DNA from 3 places in the Peribacillus sp. Hz7 genome. Region 1 is predicted to be linked to each of the others. Evidence: riboswitches for the same ligand, from Rfam matches in the RefSeq annotation. Region 1 holds a riboswitch; each other region holds the start of a gene.
What was found. Region 1 has a riboswitch for S-adenosylmethionine ahead of ACE199_RS08685 (methionine ABC transporter ATP-binding protein). Riboswitches for the same ligand answer to the same signal wherever they lie in the genome.
Positions count from the first base shown of each region.

Region 2: another riboswitch for S-adenosylmethionine. It lies ahead of ACE199_RS22905 (peptide-methionine (S)-S-oxide reductase); the one in region 1 lies ahead of ACE199_RS08685 (methionine ABC transporter ATP-binding protein).
Region 3: another riboswitch for S-adenosylmethionine. It lies ahead of ACE199_RS00940 (Fur-regulated basic protein FbpA); the one in region 1 lies ahead of ACE199_RS08685 (methionine ABC transporter ATP-binding protein).

Region 1 is NZ_JBHHJV010000004.1:227,633-233,645, forward strand. Features, by position in the region: gene ACE199_RS08660 (YheC/YheD family endospore coat-associated protein) at 1-139, shown strand, start outside; gene ACE199_RS08665 (YheC/YheD family endospore coat-associated protein) at 136-1,338, shown strand; gene ACE199_RS08670 (YheE family protein) at 1,403-1,612, shown strand; gene ACE199_RS08675 (hypothetical protein) at 1,776-1,973, shown strand; gene ACE199_RS08680 (MBL fold metallo-hydrolase) at 2,025-2,849, opposite strand; SAM riboswitch class I at 3,201-3,304, shown strand; gene ACE199_RS08685 (methionine ABC transporter ATP-binding protein) at 3,365-4,375, shown strand; gene ACE199_RS08690 (methionine ABC transporter permease) at 4,368-5,030, shown strand; gene ACE199_RS08695 (MetQ/NlpA family ABC transporter substrate-binding protein) at 5,097-5,939, shown strand.
Region 2 is NZ_JBHHJV010000041.1:4,758-10,770, forward strand. Features, by position in the region: gene ACE199_RS22900 (helix-turn-helix domain-containing protein) at 185-1,897, shown strand; gene ACE199_RS22905 (peptide-methionine (S)-S-oxide reductase) at 2,422-2,802, opposite strand; SAM riboswitch class I at 2,891-3,006, opposite strand; gene ACE199_RS22910 (hypothetical protein) at 3,244-4,128, shown strand; gene ACE199_RS22915 (Dabb family protein) at 4,507-4,800, opposite strand; partial or broken gene ACE199_RS22920 (IS6 family transposase) at 4,937-5,640, opposite strand.
Region 3 is NZ_JBHHJV010000001.1:196,509-202,521, forward strand. Features, by position in the region: gene ACE199_RS00930 (aldehyde dehydrogenase family protein) at 1-385, opposite strand, end outside; gene ACE199_RS00935 (MFS transporter) at 764-1,975, shown strand; SAM riboswitch class I at 2,115-2,219, shown strand; gene ACE199_RS00940 (Fur-regulated basic protein FbpA) at 2,352-2,537, shown strand; gene ACE199_RS00945 (aspartyl-phosphate phosphatase Spo0E family protein) at 2,672-2,893, shown strand; gene ACE199_RS00950 (acyl-CoA thioesterase) at 3,103-3,621, shown strand; gene ACE199_RS00955 (ABC transporter ATP-binding protein) at 3,766-4,773, shown strand; gene ACE199_RS00960 (ABC transporter ATP-binding protein) at 4,770-5,696, shown strand; gene opp4B (oligopeptide ABC transporter permease) at 5,714-6,013, shown strand, end outside.

The sequences.
Region 1 (6,013 bases):
TAATTCCAAACCTGGCCGCTCTATCTTCTCCCACCCTGAACTTCAAGAGTTTGAACTTTTAACAAGGAAAATGAGCTTAGATTATGCTGTTTATCTCGCCGAACAATCGATCACGCACGCTATCGGTGTTATAAAATGAAAATCTTTTATAACTCATCAACTAAACAGTGGTGGCACGGGCAAAACGGATTAACCATTACGTTCGGAGCTGATCAAATAGAAATCCCTTATCAACATCCCTTATTTCTTCAAGACGTTCAAAGCTTTGACGTAAAACCCTTTCATAGGAACGAAATATTAACAGTTGGCATTTTAACAACAACAAACGGAAAGAACAAAATAGGATTGGGCGGGAACCTTCCCTTGTTCCAATCCTTGCATTCTTATTTATTACAGCACGGTATTTTATGTTATGTTTTCACAGCAAACGATATCCTGCAGGAACAACCTTATGGATTTATATACTGTTCCGAACTGAACACCTGGAAAAAAATTAACATCCCTCTCCCTCATATTGTCTATAACCGAATTCCATCACGTCCCTTTGAAGCATCTGACTCCTTTCAACAACTAAAAACTCTATTCTCCAACAAGCACATTAAGATGTTCAACCCTTGTTTTATTGATAAATATGAGATGTATACAACCTTTCAACAACACGAAAGGCTTAAGCAGCTTCTACCGAAAACTATCGTTGTCGACAATGTAAATCAATTAGCTTCTTTTCTTCGCATCTATTCAACCATTTATTTAAAACCTAGAGATGGAAATCGGGGCAAAGGGATTCATACCTTAACTCGTAAACGAGATAAATCCATCCAATTAGTAAGTCCGACAGAAGTAGAAACATTCCCTACTCTTCAAGCCTATTGGGATGTTTACAAACAGCAGCTTCAATCGAAGAAATATTTAGCTCAACAAGCGATTGTTCCTAAGAGGAAAAATGGACACCGCTATGATTACCGTCTGCTTGTTCATTACGAACAAGGCCGTTTCAAGCTAAGCGGGAAAGGTGTCAGGATGTCACAAACACAAGAAATCACAACTCATGTGCCAACGGGAGGGAAAATCATTCCTTACGATGAAGTGACAACACCAGCTTTAGATCAACAATTAACAGAAATTGCTCAAACTTGCGGTGCCGTTCTATCTAATCAATTAGGCTTTATCGGTGAATTTTCAATTGATCTTGGTGAAAATGAAGCAGGAGAGCTCTTTATTTATGAAGTTAATTCAAAACCGATGCAATTCGATGAAACCGATATTGAAACAACTCGACTGCATCAATTAAAAAATTTATTTATTGAATTAAAATACCCAAATGATGATAAAAAATAACCTCTTCTATTCTTTTTTCCAGTATAATGAAACAAATGGAAATAGCTATAGAGGAGGTTTTTTCATGATTACTCATTTTCAATGGAAACCGTTGTTCAAAGACAATACTTTACCTGGCTGGAAAATTTCTTTTTATGTAAACAAACAACATTATCAAGCCATTTACCATAAAGATGGACAAATTGAATGGAAGAACATACAGCCTTCGGATAATTTAGAAGCTGAATTAAAACAAGCTATACATGAGCTCATGCTATTTCATGTATATGAGTGATACAACTGGTCCTCTGCGTTATAAATATACGCTGAATAAAAAAGACCCTTCCTTGCTCAAACTATAATGACAACTTCCGTCAGTATTTCATTGCCCTGATGGCTAGTTGAATTAAAGATAGCACTGTATGTTGCAAAATACAGAAGCTAAGGAGGGAATTATTTTGGACGACAAAGAAAAATATACGTTTTTGAAAGATTCAGAATACGATAAAAAGGACTCTGTTTATTTAGACGTTGACCGTATTATCAATGAAGGAATGGCTGGAGGAAATGTCTATACATCAGGTAATAACCAAAACATCGAAGAAGCTCATGAATTCTATGATGAAGCGCCTCCTAATGTAAATAGTTTAGATTAATTAAATGTGAGCTGGCCCTATAAGGTCAGCTCACATTTATTTACTACCTATTCATCTTACACTAGTGAATTGCGCCTTTCTAAGAATGGACGTAATAATATGTTTCGAATCCCATTCATAGTCCGAGTACTCTATAATCGGATACTGCTTCGGGAAAACCTTCTGTTGAATCTCCTCAACGGTTAACCCTTGTTGATGCAGTCGAATAATTTCTCCCTGTAAATTTTCTAAATAGTCAAGCTTAACTTGAAATAGTTCCCTTCCATTTGGAAGATAGCCTGCATGACAACAGAAAACTTCTTGAAAATCATATCGCAATACCTTCTTAATAGAATGTATAATTGTCGGAATAGACTCCTCCTGCAAAATCACTTTTGTTTTTGGCGTAACAAATAAGTCTCCTGAGAAAAGTACACCGTTGCTTTGATTCAAATAAGACATATGATCCCTTGCATGTCCCGGTGTAAAAATAGCCTTCCATGTATGATGATGAGATTGTATCGTTTCTCCAATTGGGCGTGCTTGAAACCCTTCTCGCACTCCCCAAATCCGTTTACGATAATCCGGATATTCTCCCTGTTTTGAACAAACATCAAGCGACATCGAATGAATAAATAATGGTACTTGTTTATGTTTTTGAATCCAAGCGCAACCACCTGTATGATCTTCGTGATAATGCGTAAGCACTACTTGATCAAAATCGACCGACTGAAAAAAAGGAATCAAGTCAGACAGTAAAGACTCTGACCCTGTATCAATCATTAGACCATCTGTTACAAAGACATTTACACCCATCTTAGATTGCGCAGATTCTACTTTTCCATGTACCCATTCTACATCTCCTACCCGTTTCCTTTCTATATCCTTATCCCCCATTCGTTTTTATTGATGTCTATCAGATGAAGCCTTATTACTATTAACTGTATATAAGACACATAACACTTACAAGGAATATATGGAAAATATTAAGAATGGAAAGGCACACTTCCATAACTAATAATAAATTCATCAAAATCACAGATCTATTTCTTATCTAAAAATAACAAATACACCTAAGCTTCAACTAACAATTTTCAGATAGAAAGAGTAAGTTAAATCCTATAATGTAATAATATACAAGGATTTTTGAATATTATTACATTATTCACTGAAAAAATATATTGACTTTTCAAACTATAACAAATAATATTCTAATATAAATATTCTAAAATATCTCAAAATAATAAATACTTATCAAGAGTGACCGAGGGATCAGGCCCAATGACGTCCGGCAACCTCCTATTTAGGAACGGTGCTACTTCCTGCAGAGATACAATTCTGGAAGATAAGTCGTGATATAGATTATGTCGCCTCTTTCACTCAGAAAGAGGCTTTTTTAGGGGGGAACGTCCATGATTGAAATTCGATCGTTACGAAAGGAATACATCACGAAGAAAAGTCGAGTTGTCGGAGTTGATGATGTATCCTTGACGATTCAAAAAGGAGAAATTTTTGGAATTGTTGGATATAGCGGTGCTGGTAAAAGCTCCTTAATTCGTTCGATTAATTTATTAGAACGTCCGACAAAAGGCCAAGTAATTATTGATGGTGTTGATTTAACGAAATTATCGGGTCAAGCATTACGAAAACAACGACTGAAAATCGGAATGATTTTTCAGCACTTTTCACTCATCAGTTCGAAAACAGTGTTTGATAATGTTGCTTTCGCCTTAAAAGCTGCACATCAATCGCCTGAAGCCATTCGCAAACGTGTGCTTGAATTACTCGAAATCGTTGGTCTTAGTGATAAAAAAGATGTATACCCTGCTCAATTAAGCGGTGGACAAAAACAACGTGTTGGAATTGCCCGTGCATTAGCAAACAATCCTACCGTTCTTTTATGTGATGAGGCAACATCTGCCCTTGACCCAACAACAACAAAAGCCATTTTACAATTACTGAAAAAAATTAATAAAGAGTTCGGAATTACAATCGTCTTAATTACCCATGAAATGGAGGTTGTAAAAGAACTTTGTCATCGGGTAGCCGTTATGCAAGATGGGCGCATAATTGAAGAAGGCGATGTATACGGTGTGTTCGCTCAACCTAAACAAGCATTAACGAAACAATTTATCGAAAGCGTCTTAGATTTTGAACTTCCTTCTCATTTAATTACGGAAAGTAAAGGAAGCATTATCAAAATTAAATTTGAAGGACAGCTCGCTAGTGAGGCCATTCTTTCAGACTTATTACAAGAACATCCTGTAAAAGCCAATATTTTGCACGGAAAAATCGAATATATCCAAAACATTCCTTTAGGCATACTTATTGTTGAATTAACCGGGAACACTAATGACATTCAAGCGGCTTTAGACTATATCAACAAACGAACTAGCTATGTGGAGGTGATACATCATGCTTGAATCGATTACAGCTATACTTCCCGATCTTAATAAAGCATTCCTAGAAACGGTGTATATGGTTGGCATCTCGCTTATCATCGCCCTGTTTCTCGGTTTACCGCTTGGAGTTTTACTCTTTATAACAGCAAAAAATTTATTTTTTGAAAATGCGTTTATCAATAGTCTGCTTGGATTCATCGTAAACCTTGTACGATCTATTCCATATATCATTCTATTAGTAGCATTGCTTCCTTTCACTAACTTAATAACAGGAACAACGATTGGACCAATCGCTGCCTCTGTTTCATTATCCGTAGCAGCGATTCCGTTTTTCGCTCGAATCGTTGAAACCTCTTTACGTGAAATTGATAAAGGCATTATTGAGGCGGCGATTGCCGTTGGCGCTTCACCATGGATGATCATTAAAGATGTCCTGCTCGCTGAAGCAAAACCAGGCATCATTCAAGGTCTGACCTTAACAACGATTTCACTCATTGGGTTCTCAGCTATGGCAGGGACGATTGGCGGCGGAGGAATCGGCGATTTAGCCATCCGCTTCGGGTACTACCGCTACGACAATACCGTTATGATTCTGACGATTATTGTTCTCATTTGCCTTGTTCAAATCATTCAAATTATCGGGGACAAGCTTTCTTATTTAGTTGATAAACGATAAGCACAATTATTGCTTTCTTCATAGAAAGTTTTAATACATTATTCAATATTTAGGAGGATTTACAAGATGAAAAAATGGGCATCCTTATTACTCGTTCTTGTTCTTGCCCTTGCTTTAGCAGCTTGCGGCAATAACAAAGACGAAGAAAAAGATACGGCTTCAAACACAACTGAAGAGAAAAAAGAACTTAAAATTGGTGCAACAAGTGGTCCTTTTGCTGACATGGTTAAAAAAGCGATTCAACCATCACTTGAAAAAGCCGGATATAAAGTAGAAGTCGTTGAATTTAGTGATTATGTTCAACCAAACCTTGCTCTAAGCAATGGATCCATTGATGCAAATCTATTCCAACACAAATACTACATGGAAACATTTGCAAAGGAAAACAACTTACAACTTTCTGAATTGATTGTTGTTCCAACAGCACCAATGGGAATTTATTCAAAACAATATAAATCTTTAGATGAAATAAAAGACGGTACATCTATCGCTGTTCCAAATGATCCATCTAATATGGCTCGTGCGCTAAAAATTCTAGTAGATGCCAAACTAATTGAAGTTGATCCAGCTGCTAATCAGTTAACATTGTCAGAAAAAGATGTAACAAGTAACCCGAAAAACATCCAAATTAAACCATTAGAAGCAGCTCAATTACCACGTGCTACAGATAGCGTTGACTTATCTGCTGTACCAGGAAACTTTGCTATTGCAGCAAAAATGAAAATCGAAGATGCAATTGCTGTTGAAAATATGCCAGATGAGTATCGTAACCGTGTCGTAGTGGATACGAAAAATGTAGACGCTCAATTTGCTAAAGATATTAAAGCAGCTGTTGAATCAGATGAGTTTGAAGCGGTTATTGACAAAGAGTTTAAGGGCTTCGGTAAACCGGAGTGGATGAAGAAATAATTAAACAAACGACAAAAGGACCTGCTCCACTATCGGACGGGTCCTTTATCTTACTTTAAAGAGGAGTTAGAAAT
Region 2 (6,013 bases), on a different contig from region 1:
AATCATCACATGGTTCATTTTTAATACACCTAGTTTCCGAAACATATAAACCACTCTCTCTATTTTTGCGCCAATAGTGGTTCATTTTATAGTTTTAACTATGAAAATGGTTCATAACCCATTCGCTATTAGTTCATTTTTGTTATACTAGGGGTACTAATAGAACGATATGAGGTGAACCAGAATGTCCTATAAAGATTTACCAGAACGCATGATTATTAAAAATGAATGGCTGCCGTTGGTCATATTAGAAGAAGCACTCCCTTTATTTCAAACAGATTCACGCTATATCGAGCCTTTAGAAGGTTGGGTACAAGATGCTTCTTTGATCAACGTAAATGCTGCACATGTGCCTTCCCAAAGCTTTCAGGTGCTTTGTAATTTCTTTAAGGACTCTTTATACCCCAATCAACCATTAACAAAATTGATGATTCGTAATGCCATCCATAACTATACGGATTCTATCCTGGCTGAGGTTGAGCCATATTTACAAAATGAAATGTCTTTTAAAGAAAATGAACCACACCATGGCGAAACGGTAGAGCAAGTACTGGATAATGATTACATGTACGGTACCATGCACTCTGATTATCAGCTGATGCGTGATTTAGTCACGAAGAAAAAGCAATTTGTTGAAAATGGAGATGGCTTATACGGAGCTGAAATTCAGGATAGTAAGGGGATTGTACGAGGAAAAGCTGAATTACGGCCAATTGCTATGGAGATTTTCAATTCTGAAAAGCAGCAAATGTGGTTATCACTCGTGGAATCTACACTTAGCTCACTAGATGAATGGACGGCCGACTTATTTGACCTGATTTCTTATTTGTGGATCGTACAGCCTAAAGATGCTGATGGCTACATCAAATTCCACAGTGATGAAGCCTTGAAACTTCGATTTGCTGATGCAATGAAGGAAGATTTCTATATTCGTGAAAAAGAGCGCTTTAGCATTATGAAACGTGTTGCCGCCCTTTCAAGTATTTGGGTATCTATGCGTGGTGACAATATAACCGTGATCGACAGGGAAAAGATTTCAGACGAACAGCAATATGATTTCACAACATTTAATCGCATGTTTGACATCGGAAGCTTAGATATGGCTTACGATAAAAAGACGGGAAAGGCAAAAGGTATTTACTCTTTACAAATTCGCCCTGCACCTATTCTTTCATATTATTTAAACAGTGAGCAGCAATCTTTTGGGGCCCTTGATTTAAAAGTCTTTCAATATAGCCACTATACACAACGTGAACACAAACGTTTAACACGCTATTTAAATTATCAATGGAAAATACGGACGTTAAAACGCAATTTACATCAACCATTTAAGATTAAGACACTATTAGATGTTGTTGCTTTCCCTAAAAGCTATAATGGTGTACAAATACGTGATCGTCTTGAATCTGTACTAGATGATCTTCAGCGCGATTATGTCATCAAAAACTGGTATTACACAGAACCAATTGATGAAGAACGTATCGGGAAGCGCTTCTGGATACAAAAATATTGGGGGCCACTAACTGTGGTAATCGTACCACCGGATGAGATTATTGCAGAGAATCTAAAGAAAATTAATATCGAGACTTTAGCTTCGCCAGCTGTAAATGAGCTGGCTGCTACTGTAGTGACTCCCCCTATTATCGAACAGCTACCTGGAACTTCTGAACAAATAGCAATGGACCTAGAAGAAAATACGCTTATTGAAATTTCACCAGAGTATATAGCCGATTTAATTGAACAGGAAAAATTAAGTATTCGTAAAGCTGCTGCAGAAATGGGGCTTTCCCATAGTACCCTTCTTCGTTATTTGAATAGGCAAAACAAACGCTTCAACAAGAGGAATATTTCAAAGTTAGAGCACTGGGCTAAACAAAAACAACGCACAAAAAGATAAAAGATGAAAAAGTCGCAATAAGGTTCAGTACTAGTATTCGTTTAATCAGAGGCAAAGTAAAAATAATTTCTTTTGATAAAGCCCTCACTCTAAGAGGAAATGCACAAAAAAACCCTCTGAAGCTCAGAGCCCCAAGGGTTTGAAAAAACTTTAAAATTTTTTACTACACAGGTTGGACCTAAGAATGCACCATGTTGAGGGAAATGCACCACTTTTTCTATATGAATATGTAACAAGGATTTACCCATAAATGCTGATATATCAAGGGATTAACCCCATTTCATAGAAATAAATACTACACACTTTGGACGAAGTCACAAAAAAATGCACCATTTTCGTTCAATATGTGTACCATTGTGGTGCATTTCATTCGGAAGTGGTGCATTTTTGATATGCTAGAGATCCAAAGCCGTCTAGCATAAGAAAGGTGGGACAAATTGTTGAATTACGCCAATGTTTCTTATCATTTTAGGCGAAAAGACTCCCACTTCAAAGTTTCATTAGAAAATTAAGTGATGGGTAGTTCAATAAGACATTAATTCGATCTCTTTCAGGTCATTAATATATTCACACGCCGGGGTAATTTTTGTAATAACTTCATCTTTAAAAATATGTTTTAGCTCGCTTTTCTTTTGTTTAGCTAATGTTAATTGGTTTTTATCAGAGAAGAAAATCAATGATTGGTTTTTAAATGACTGACCTTCTCTAGATGTTGGGTCATGTAAGTCAAAAAACAATTCTAATAAGTCATTATAAGATACTTTCCAAGGATTAAACCATATTTCTACTATGTCTAGATTTGCCCCTCTTAGATGTCCTATTCGAGCATTTTCAATACCATGAAAACCTGTAATAAAAGCTTTTTGACTAAAAAATTCGCTTGCACCAAACACTGCTTTTTCCATTTAAATTCGCTCCTTTGAGCGATAAGCCTCTTTCCATCCAAAAAACCTCTCTTTAAATAAAGAGAGGTTCGTATTATTACATACATTCCTCTCATCTTTCAAAGGTTAACACCTTTGCAGGAATTAGCACCGTTCAAGACAATATTTTGACTTGATGGTTGCCGGGTTTCACAGGGCCTGTCCCTCTACCACTCTGGATAAGAAGTTATCGCTATTTATTTTTATTTAACTAGTTGATTGTTATTGATAGTATCATTCAGTTATCTAAAATTCAAGTACTATCATAAAAATTCTCATTGAAAGTAACGAAATATTTTTTTAGAATTCATTCTAATACATAAATACAGCTATACAGGAATATGTATTTAGATTACTTTTTATTTAAATGAAAAGATAGGCGGCTCTCATCTTCAAACTTTTGTTGATCCGGAGGGAAATCAAATGAGGAAATTAAAATATTGGGGAGTAGCGGTGGTAATTGGGTTGTTGATTGGTGTAGCATTTTGGTGGGCAACATCCGAAGTGAAAGACCGAAAGGACCCACTGAACCAATCTGACGCATTTGTATACAGTGATAACGGCATACTTTATTGGTTTGAACTAACTAGTGAAAAAGGGAAAGTGAAAGGTACACTTCATCAACAGAAAATCATAGAAGAAGTCGGTAAAGTACCGTTTATGGAAGAAAAAAAATCCCCCCTGACTGGAGAAACAACTGAAAAAGGATATGAATTTAAGGTGAATAATGGTGAGAAAATCATAACGTTTGACGCTTGGTTTTCTAAGGGAAATCTTGTAGTACAAAAGCAAGAAAACAAGGATAACAAATTATACAAGGCTGTTGACCAAGAAGAACTCGATAAATATGTAAAAGCGCTACAACAAGAGTTGCAAATGGCCATCTATCATTCGGAAGAAAAAGAAAAGAACCGTTTAAGAAAGTTTTTCTCCGATCTTGATAGTGTGTACGGATATCTTTACTCCGCGGAGAACGAATCGTTCCAGCTCTTCGTCAAAATCGATGAAGCCCTACTCCAAGGCGAATTGACAGGTTCTCTTCTTATGATGACTGACACGGGGAGTAAAACCAACCCGTACGAAGAAACCAGATATGCTTTGAACGGAATAACAGACGGACTTATGGTGCGGTTCTTCACCACCGTAGATGGAAAGGAAACCAAGTTGGAAGGTAATTTTCATGAGGGTGCCACTCGTTTCGACCTGTCATTTTGGACGACCGATCAAAAACTGTCGTTTCAGGCTGTAACGGAAGAAGAATTCAAACAGAATTACGAGGAATTTAAAAAGAAGGCACAATTATTCTAAAGGTAGAAGGGCCTCCTCCTTATTGAACTACCGGGTGCTGATTAAACAAGGCCATCAAAATGATGGTCTATTTTTAGGCTCAAAATATCAACAGTATGGTTTAACAACGCCTTTGAACAAAAGGCCTCTCTGAGGGGACTTGGGCAAAAAAAGGAACCTCTGAAGCCGAGAGCCCCAGAGGTTCGAAAAAATTTTTTGCCACACGGTTTGGACGCGAAAATGCACCATGCTAGTGGAAATGCACCATTTTCGTTCAATAAGAAAATTTTCTTGAAAAACTTTCTACAAAAACGCATTCCTGACAAAGAACTGACTATGTAAGATAAAAAAGAGCCAGGCACTTATAGTACACTATTCAGGTTTGGAATTCATATGAAACTAGATTTCGATATCTACCCCAATGCTGTCCACTCGTCCTACCTCTTTAATGAACATGGCAACAGCCTGGTGTTCCTCATTTGATACATATGCATCAAGAGCCGCTTTGTCTTCAAACCTTACCACCAACACTACCTGGTATTCTTTGCTTTTCTCTGCAAAATTTAAACCTGCCTGCAGGTCAACAATCCCTGTAAGATGATTTTTTAACGCTTTAAATCGAGCAACGACTTCCTTTAGCTGTTCTTTTGTTGTTGTTTCCGCAAATTTAACGAGTACCGTACGATGGATCATGTAAAAACCCCTTTTCTATATCATTTTTCTTCCGTGCTAATTCTATCTAATTATCAAAAAGGGTGCAATCTTTAGGGTTCTGGTGCAAAGACTGCATTTATGTGAAAGATATATAGATTCCTAATGGAATCTGTTCTTATGCAGCGATTCCAAATAGTTGATGAATGAACTTCACTCGACTTTGGACAGACTTGTCCTGTAAAGCAAGTTGTCCTTTTTTAATGATATGCATTACCTCTATTCCCTTAAGGATAGATTGGGCTGTACGAAAAGATTTCAACCCTAACATCGAACGAACTCTCTTTTTAATAAAACGATGATCTTGCTCCACAATATTATTAAGATATTTTACCTGCCTTATTTGGATACCTACGGGCATCTTTTTCTCTTTCTTCAACTCTTCAATCGCTATAGGATAGGCTGGGTTCTTGTCTACTGTGATAACACGGGGCTTTGAAACATGAAAAGACCGCAAAGCTTTCTTGAAAAAGCGCTTTGCAGCCTTATGATCTCTTGTTTTGCTTAAATAAAAATCAATTGTATTTCCTTCTGAATCAACGGCACGATATAGATACATCCATTGACCTTTGACTTTCACATATGTCTCATCGACTCGCCAAGAATCATTGGTTGGCTTGAGATGACGCCGTACTCGCTTATCTAACTCAGGACCATACTGATGAACCCAGCGCATGATGGTTGTATGAGCAATAGATAGTCCGCGTTCTTCCATCATTTCGACTAAATCACGAAAACTGAGGTTGTACCGCACCATCTCACGGTTAATAAAATAATATCAGGCTGATAATGTTTCCACTTGAATAGATTTTGCTTTTCCATACTGACCACATCCTTTTTTAGAGTACTAGTATCAGTATGTCCAAGTTTGGGAGATTACCTGCAGATATTTTAAAATTTTTGCACCAGAACCTAAAATGGAAAAAGCTAAACTGTGCAAAAAAATGCATGTACTTTTTTGCGCAAACTATGCAAATTTTTGCATTTAAATAATAAATAGTGTGTTTTAAGAGATTTAAAAAAAAAAAAAAAAAAAAACCATATTTTCCCAAAGGAATGATAGTGTTTAAACATCTATTAACCATAAGATGTAGAAGGATATTCATTGTTGGCATAATAATTGCTTTCTTAAAATAGTGAGAGGTGAATGCGAATCACGTTAACCTTTAATAAACCTTAGGAGGAAATAAAATGG
Region 3 (6,013 bases), on a different contig from region 1:
GAATATGTTCAATCGCTAATGGAATATCGGCATTAGTTGTTTCTCTAATTGGTTTACCGTTATCTAATGTTTCAAGTTGAGCAAGCTCTGTTTTGTTTTCTTCCATTAAGTCCGCGAGCTTGTACATTAAACGACTGCGCTCTGCTGCACTTAATCTTGACCATGGGCCTTCATCAAATGCTTTACGAGCTGCCTTGACGGCTAAATTAATATCCTCTTTATCACCTTCATATACTTCAACAAGTTTTTTACCTGTTGCTGGATTTGGAGTGGAAAATGTTTTCTTAGAGACACTTTCAACGAATTGTCCATTAATATACAGCTTTTTTGGTCCTTGTAAAAACTTTTGAAGCTTTTCACTAACTTGCAAAGTAAGATTTGACATAAATACCTCCTAAAATATACATAAAATGGTATTGTGCAAATCATGGTGAGGGATAAATAGGTGAGAGCATTTATGATACTCCCTAATACATCTTAACAAATGTAATGATTATACTTAAATGTTAAATATTGTTAATTTTAATATTTTTTATAGGTGAAAATTTCTCTTTGAAAGGTGTGCCAAACTGCAGTTTGGCGCGAAAAAAGTCAAAAATCATCAGCACTCTATGATAGATTTTAAAAAATGTCTATATTTTTGTCATGACAGTTGTATTTACTATAGTCATGAACAAAAATAATAGATAAAATAGAAATGGGATAAAAATATATATAGTAGGAATTTTTTTAGTGTTACGGAAGTTCATCAGGAGGAATTATCATGGATAAAAAAACAAAACGGATAGCAGATCGCAAGCTGTTAGGGATTGCTGGGGCAGCTTGGATGTTTGATGCTCTGGATGTGGGGATGCTCTCCTTTATTATTGCGGCTTTGAAAATGGAAGAAGGATGGAATCTGACTGATGTGCAAGCTGGATGGATTGGAAGTACGCAATCGATTGGGATGGCTGTTGGGGCTTTACTGTTTGGAGCAATGGCGGATAAAGTAGGCCGTAAAAATATTTTAATTATTACGCTTTTACTTTTTTCTATCGGAAGCGGGTTATCAGCATTAGTAGGGACGATTAGTTTATTTTTAATTTTACGCTTTTTCATCGGCATGGGGCTGGGAGGAGAGCTTCCTGTCGCATCTACACTTGTAAGTGAAAGTGTAGCACCGAGCAAACGTGGACGAGTCGTTGTCTTATTAGAAAGTTTTTGGGCGTTAGGTTGGATTTTATCGGCTCTTATTTCTTATTTTATCATTCCGACATACGGCTGGAGAATTGCTTTAATTTTAAGTGCGTTACCAGCTTTTTATGCGGTATACCTGCGTTTTAGTTTACCAGACTCACCGAAGTATGAAGAGTTGAAGCCGAAGGAAAAACAATCGATGCTTCAAAATATGAAAAAAGTGTGGGCGAAAGAGTATTCCAAACAAACTCTTATTTTATGGGTGCTTTGGTTCTGTGTTGTATTCTCTTACTACGGCATGTTTCTATGGTTACCAAGTGTGATGCTGATGAAAGGGTTCAGCTTAATTAAAAGCTTTGAATATGTGTTAATTATGACGCTTGCTCAGCTTCCAGGTTATTTTACAGCTGCTTGGTTTATTGAAAAAATGGGTCGTAAATTTGTGTTAATTACTTATTTAATTGGTACAGCAGTGAGCGCTTATTTCTTTGGAACAGCTGAAGAGCTGCCGTTGTTAATTACATCAGGAATTCTTCTTTCTTTCTTTAACTTAGGTGCATGGGGGGCTTTATACGCTTATACTCCAGAACAATACCCAACAGTGATTCGGGGAACAGGGGCAGGGATGGCAGCGGCCATTGGACGTATCGGAGGAATTCTAGGGCCGTTATTAGTCGGGTACTTAGTAGCTGCCAATACATCGATTAGCGCAATTTTTACGATTTTTACCGTTGCCATACTAATCGGTGCCATCGCGGTGGCTTTTGGTAAAGAAACAAAAAATACAGTATTAGAATAGAAATTTGAGAAAGGAGTGCACTTGCACTCTTTTTTCATTTAGGTTATGCTAGCATAGTTGAGCAAACGATTTCCTATGTTGATATTGACATTTATTTACTAATCATATAGTATTTATATACTTTCATATTACTTTTTAATTCTTATCCAGAGAGGTGGAGGGATTTGGCCCTTTGAAGCCTCGGCAACAGACCTGTTATAGGAACTGTGCCACATCCAACAAGCAGCTGCTTGGAAGATAAGAAGAGTCGAATGAATACAGTAGCCTCTTCTTGGATAAGAAGAGGCTTTTTAAATATGCGCTGAATGTAGCTGGAATATGGAATGATGTAAGAGGTTCAGGTATCACATAAACAGAATAGAAAGGGGTTATACATATGGAATTATTTAAAAAGATTGAAGAGAGAAAAGCGCTGTTAATTGATAAATTATTAGCAAAAGGTGTATACAAAACAAAAGACGAGCGGCATTTATATGATGTTCCATTAAAAGTATTAGAAGATGAATATAAGCTTGTTGTTAATAAACCCGATCAACACTCCTCTTCCTCATGGATGACATAGTGAAGATTGATTTGTTTACATAAACATGAAAATTGGAAGTTATGTTCGGATTGTCACAAAATATTCAAGAAATGTATTCATATTTGAAGATGTTTACAAATTTATCACAATTAGAAGGGATAAATTAGATTGATTTGGGACTAATTATCTATTATGATATTTTTGTAAATATATTGAAAAGTGGGAAATGGACGATGAAGAAACTATATGCTGAACTAATTAATGAAAAAATTGAGGAAAAAAGACAAGAAATGATTAGATTAGCTATAGATTTTGGCTTTACAAGTCAGCTGGCGGTTCAAGCAAGTCAAGAGCTCGATACTCTTTTAAATGCGGCTGCAACTAGAGACAAATAGTTACACACTTCCTTTTCAAACAGATATTTGAAAAAATTCAAGAAAGCTATTGCTAAAAAATGAGCAATAGCTTTCTTTTATGTTGGCTATAATAAGCTTGTGAATCTAAAGCGATATTTAATAAAGCCTTTAGGAGATGACTGTCGTTCATTCACAATTAGAATCCCTATTGAGTGATACTACAGGTCGACAAAAAGGGGTGTGTCATCATGGAAAAAACAAAAAAATGCCGGGACTCTCTAGTTGTTAAAACAAGTATCGTTCTTCCTCCAGACACGAATAATATTGGTACGATGTTTGGAGGGAAATTAATGGCGCAAATTGATGACATAGCAGCTATTTCAGCGATGCGCCATGCTCGGTCGCATGTTGTAACGGCTTCAACGGATTCGGTGGATTTTCTGCATCCAATTTCTGAGGGCAATGCGGTTTGTTTAGAAAGCTTTGTTACTTATACGGGCCGCACCTCCATGGAAGTAGTGGTAAAAGTAGTAGCTGAAGATTTGCAAAGCGGTGTTCAAAATTTATGCGCTCTTTCTTTTTTAACTTTTGTAGCGATTGATGAAAAGGGAAAACCTATTTCTGTTCCTCGTTTAATTTCAGAAACAGAAACGGAGAAAGCGCTATATGAATCAGCGAAAGAACGAGCACAAGCGAGAAAGAAGCGGAGAACAGATACACAATATATTGCCGATACTATTGGAAACGACCTTGTTTGGTCTTTATGAAAAATCGAGTAAATACTCGATTTTTTTGTTGTTCAAAAGGTATAAAAAAATAAAAATGATTAAAAATAACAGTAATTATTTGAGAAAATAACCAAAAAGTGTTAAAAGTTGAGTAATGTTATAAAAACGGTTAGGGGGATAGGCATGGAAAAAGAACTCCTGCGAGTAGAAAACCTAACAACCTCATTTTGTATTGATGATCAATATTATGCAGCTGTTGACGATTTATCTTTTACCGTTCATGAAAATGAAATTGTTGCCATTGTAGGAGAGTCCGGCTGCGGTAAGAGTGCACTTGCTTTGTCTATTATGCAATTGCACGATAAAAAGCGAACAAAATCAGAAGGTTCTATTATATATAAAGGGACAAACTTATTGAATGCAGCAGAATCGAAGTTAAATAAAGTTCGCGGTCGACATATTAGCATGATTTTTCAAGAGCCGTTAACGGCATTAAATCCCCTTATGACAGTTGGTAAACAAATAGAAGAAAGTCTTCATTATCATACAGATTTATCAAAGAAACAGCAAAAAGCTAAAACGCTTACTCTGCTTGAACAAGTCGGGATTCCGTATCCAAAACGCACCTATAAGCAATATCCTCATGAATTGTCAGGAGGAATGCGACAAAGAGTGATGATTGCAATTGCCGTAGCTTGTTCTCCTTCCCTTGTTATTGCCGATGAACCAACCACCGCACTAGATGTAACCATCCAAGCACAAATTCTAGATTTATTAAAAGACATTCAACAAAAAACAAAGATGGGTATTATTTTTATTACCCATGATTTAGGCGTTGTCGCAGAGATTGCCGATCAAGTGATTGTTATGTATGCGGGACAAATTGTTGAAAAAGGGAGTGTAAAAACAATATTGGAGAGGCCGCTTCATCCCTATACGAAGTCTTTGCTTCACTCTATCCCTACTGTGACGAAAGAAAAGAGTCGATTGCATGTAATTCAAGGGATGGTGCCGCCCATTGCGAAAATTAACAGAAGCGGCTGTCGGTTTAAAGAGAGGATTCCCTGGATTTCTGTGCAATCGCATGCGCAATTTCCGAGGCTTCATGAAGTGGAACCAGGTCATTTTGTTCGCTGCACTTGTTATAAACAGTTTCATTTTCCGAAAGAAGGGGGTACAGCGATTCGATGACGTTGCTAAAAGTAGAAGATATCAAAGTTTATTTTCCAATTCGAGGCGGCTTATTTCATACAGTAGTAGACCATATTCGGGCGGTAGATGGTGTTTCTTTTGAATTACAGCAAGGAGAAACGTACGGGCTTGTTGGCGAGTCGGGAAGCGGCAAATCTACAACAGGAAAGGCTATTGTAAAGCTGCATCAGGTGACTGCTGGAACCATTACGTTTCAAGGCAAAGATCTTACGTATTTGAGCAGAGGGGAAATGAAGCCTTTTCGTAAAGATATTCAAATGATATTTCAAGATCCATATTCCTCTTTAAATCCGAAAAAGCGCGTGCTGGATATCATTGCGGAGCCGATTCGAAATTTTGAACGTGTATCGGTAACGGAAGAGAGAAAAATCGTGCAACAGTATTTAGAAAGAGTGGGGCTAAATCCAGATTCTATTTATAAATATCCACATGAATTTTCGGGTGGACAGCGTCAGCGGATTGGTATCGCTCGTTCTTTAACGTTGAAACCTAAATTGATTATTGCGGATGAACCTGTGTCAGCCTTGGATGTATCCGTCCAAGCACAAGTATTGAACTTTCTTCAAGATTTGCAAAAAGAATTTCAGTTAACGTATTTATTTGTAGGGCATGATCTTGGTGTCATTCGGCATATGTGTGACCGCATTGGTGTGATGTATCGCGGGCGGTTAGTGGAGGAAGGAACGAGTCAAGATATTTACAAAAATCCACAGCATATTTATACGAAACGGTTAATGGCCGCGATTCCCGATTTATCACCTGATGCTCGCGGGCAAAAAATAAAGCTTCGAAAACAGGTAGCTGCAGAATACAAGCAATTGTATTCTACCTTCTTCGACGAAAATGGACGAGCGTATGATTTAAAGCCGATTAGTGCCACACATAAAGTGGCATTGCCATAGGAGGTGAGAGGAAGCCTATGTGGAAATTTATTGTACGCCGGTTATTGATGATGATTCCACAGTTATTTATTTTAAGTGTTCTTGTATTTATGATGGCTAAAGCAATGCCGGGTGATGCTTTAGGAGGAAGAGAAATTGATCCGCGAGCTAATCCAGATGTGATTGAAGCACAGCGAGAAAAGATGGGATTAAATGATCCTTGGCATGAACAATATATTCGATGGGTGAGCAATGTTTCAAAGGGAGATTGGGGAGTATCGTATACACATAAAGTACAAGTAACGGATGTGATTGAGGACCGAATTTGGAATACAGTG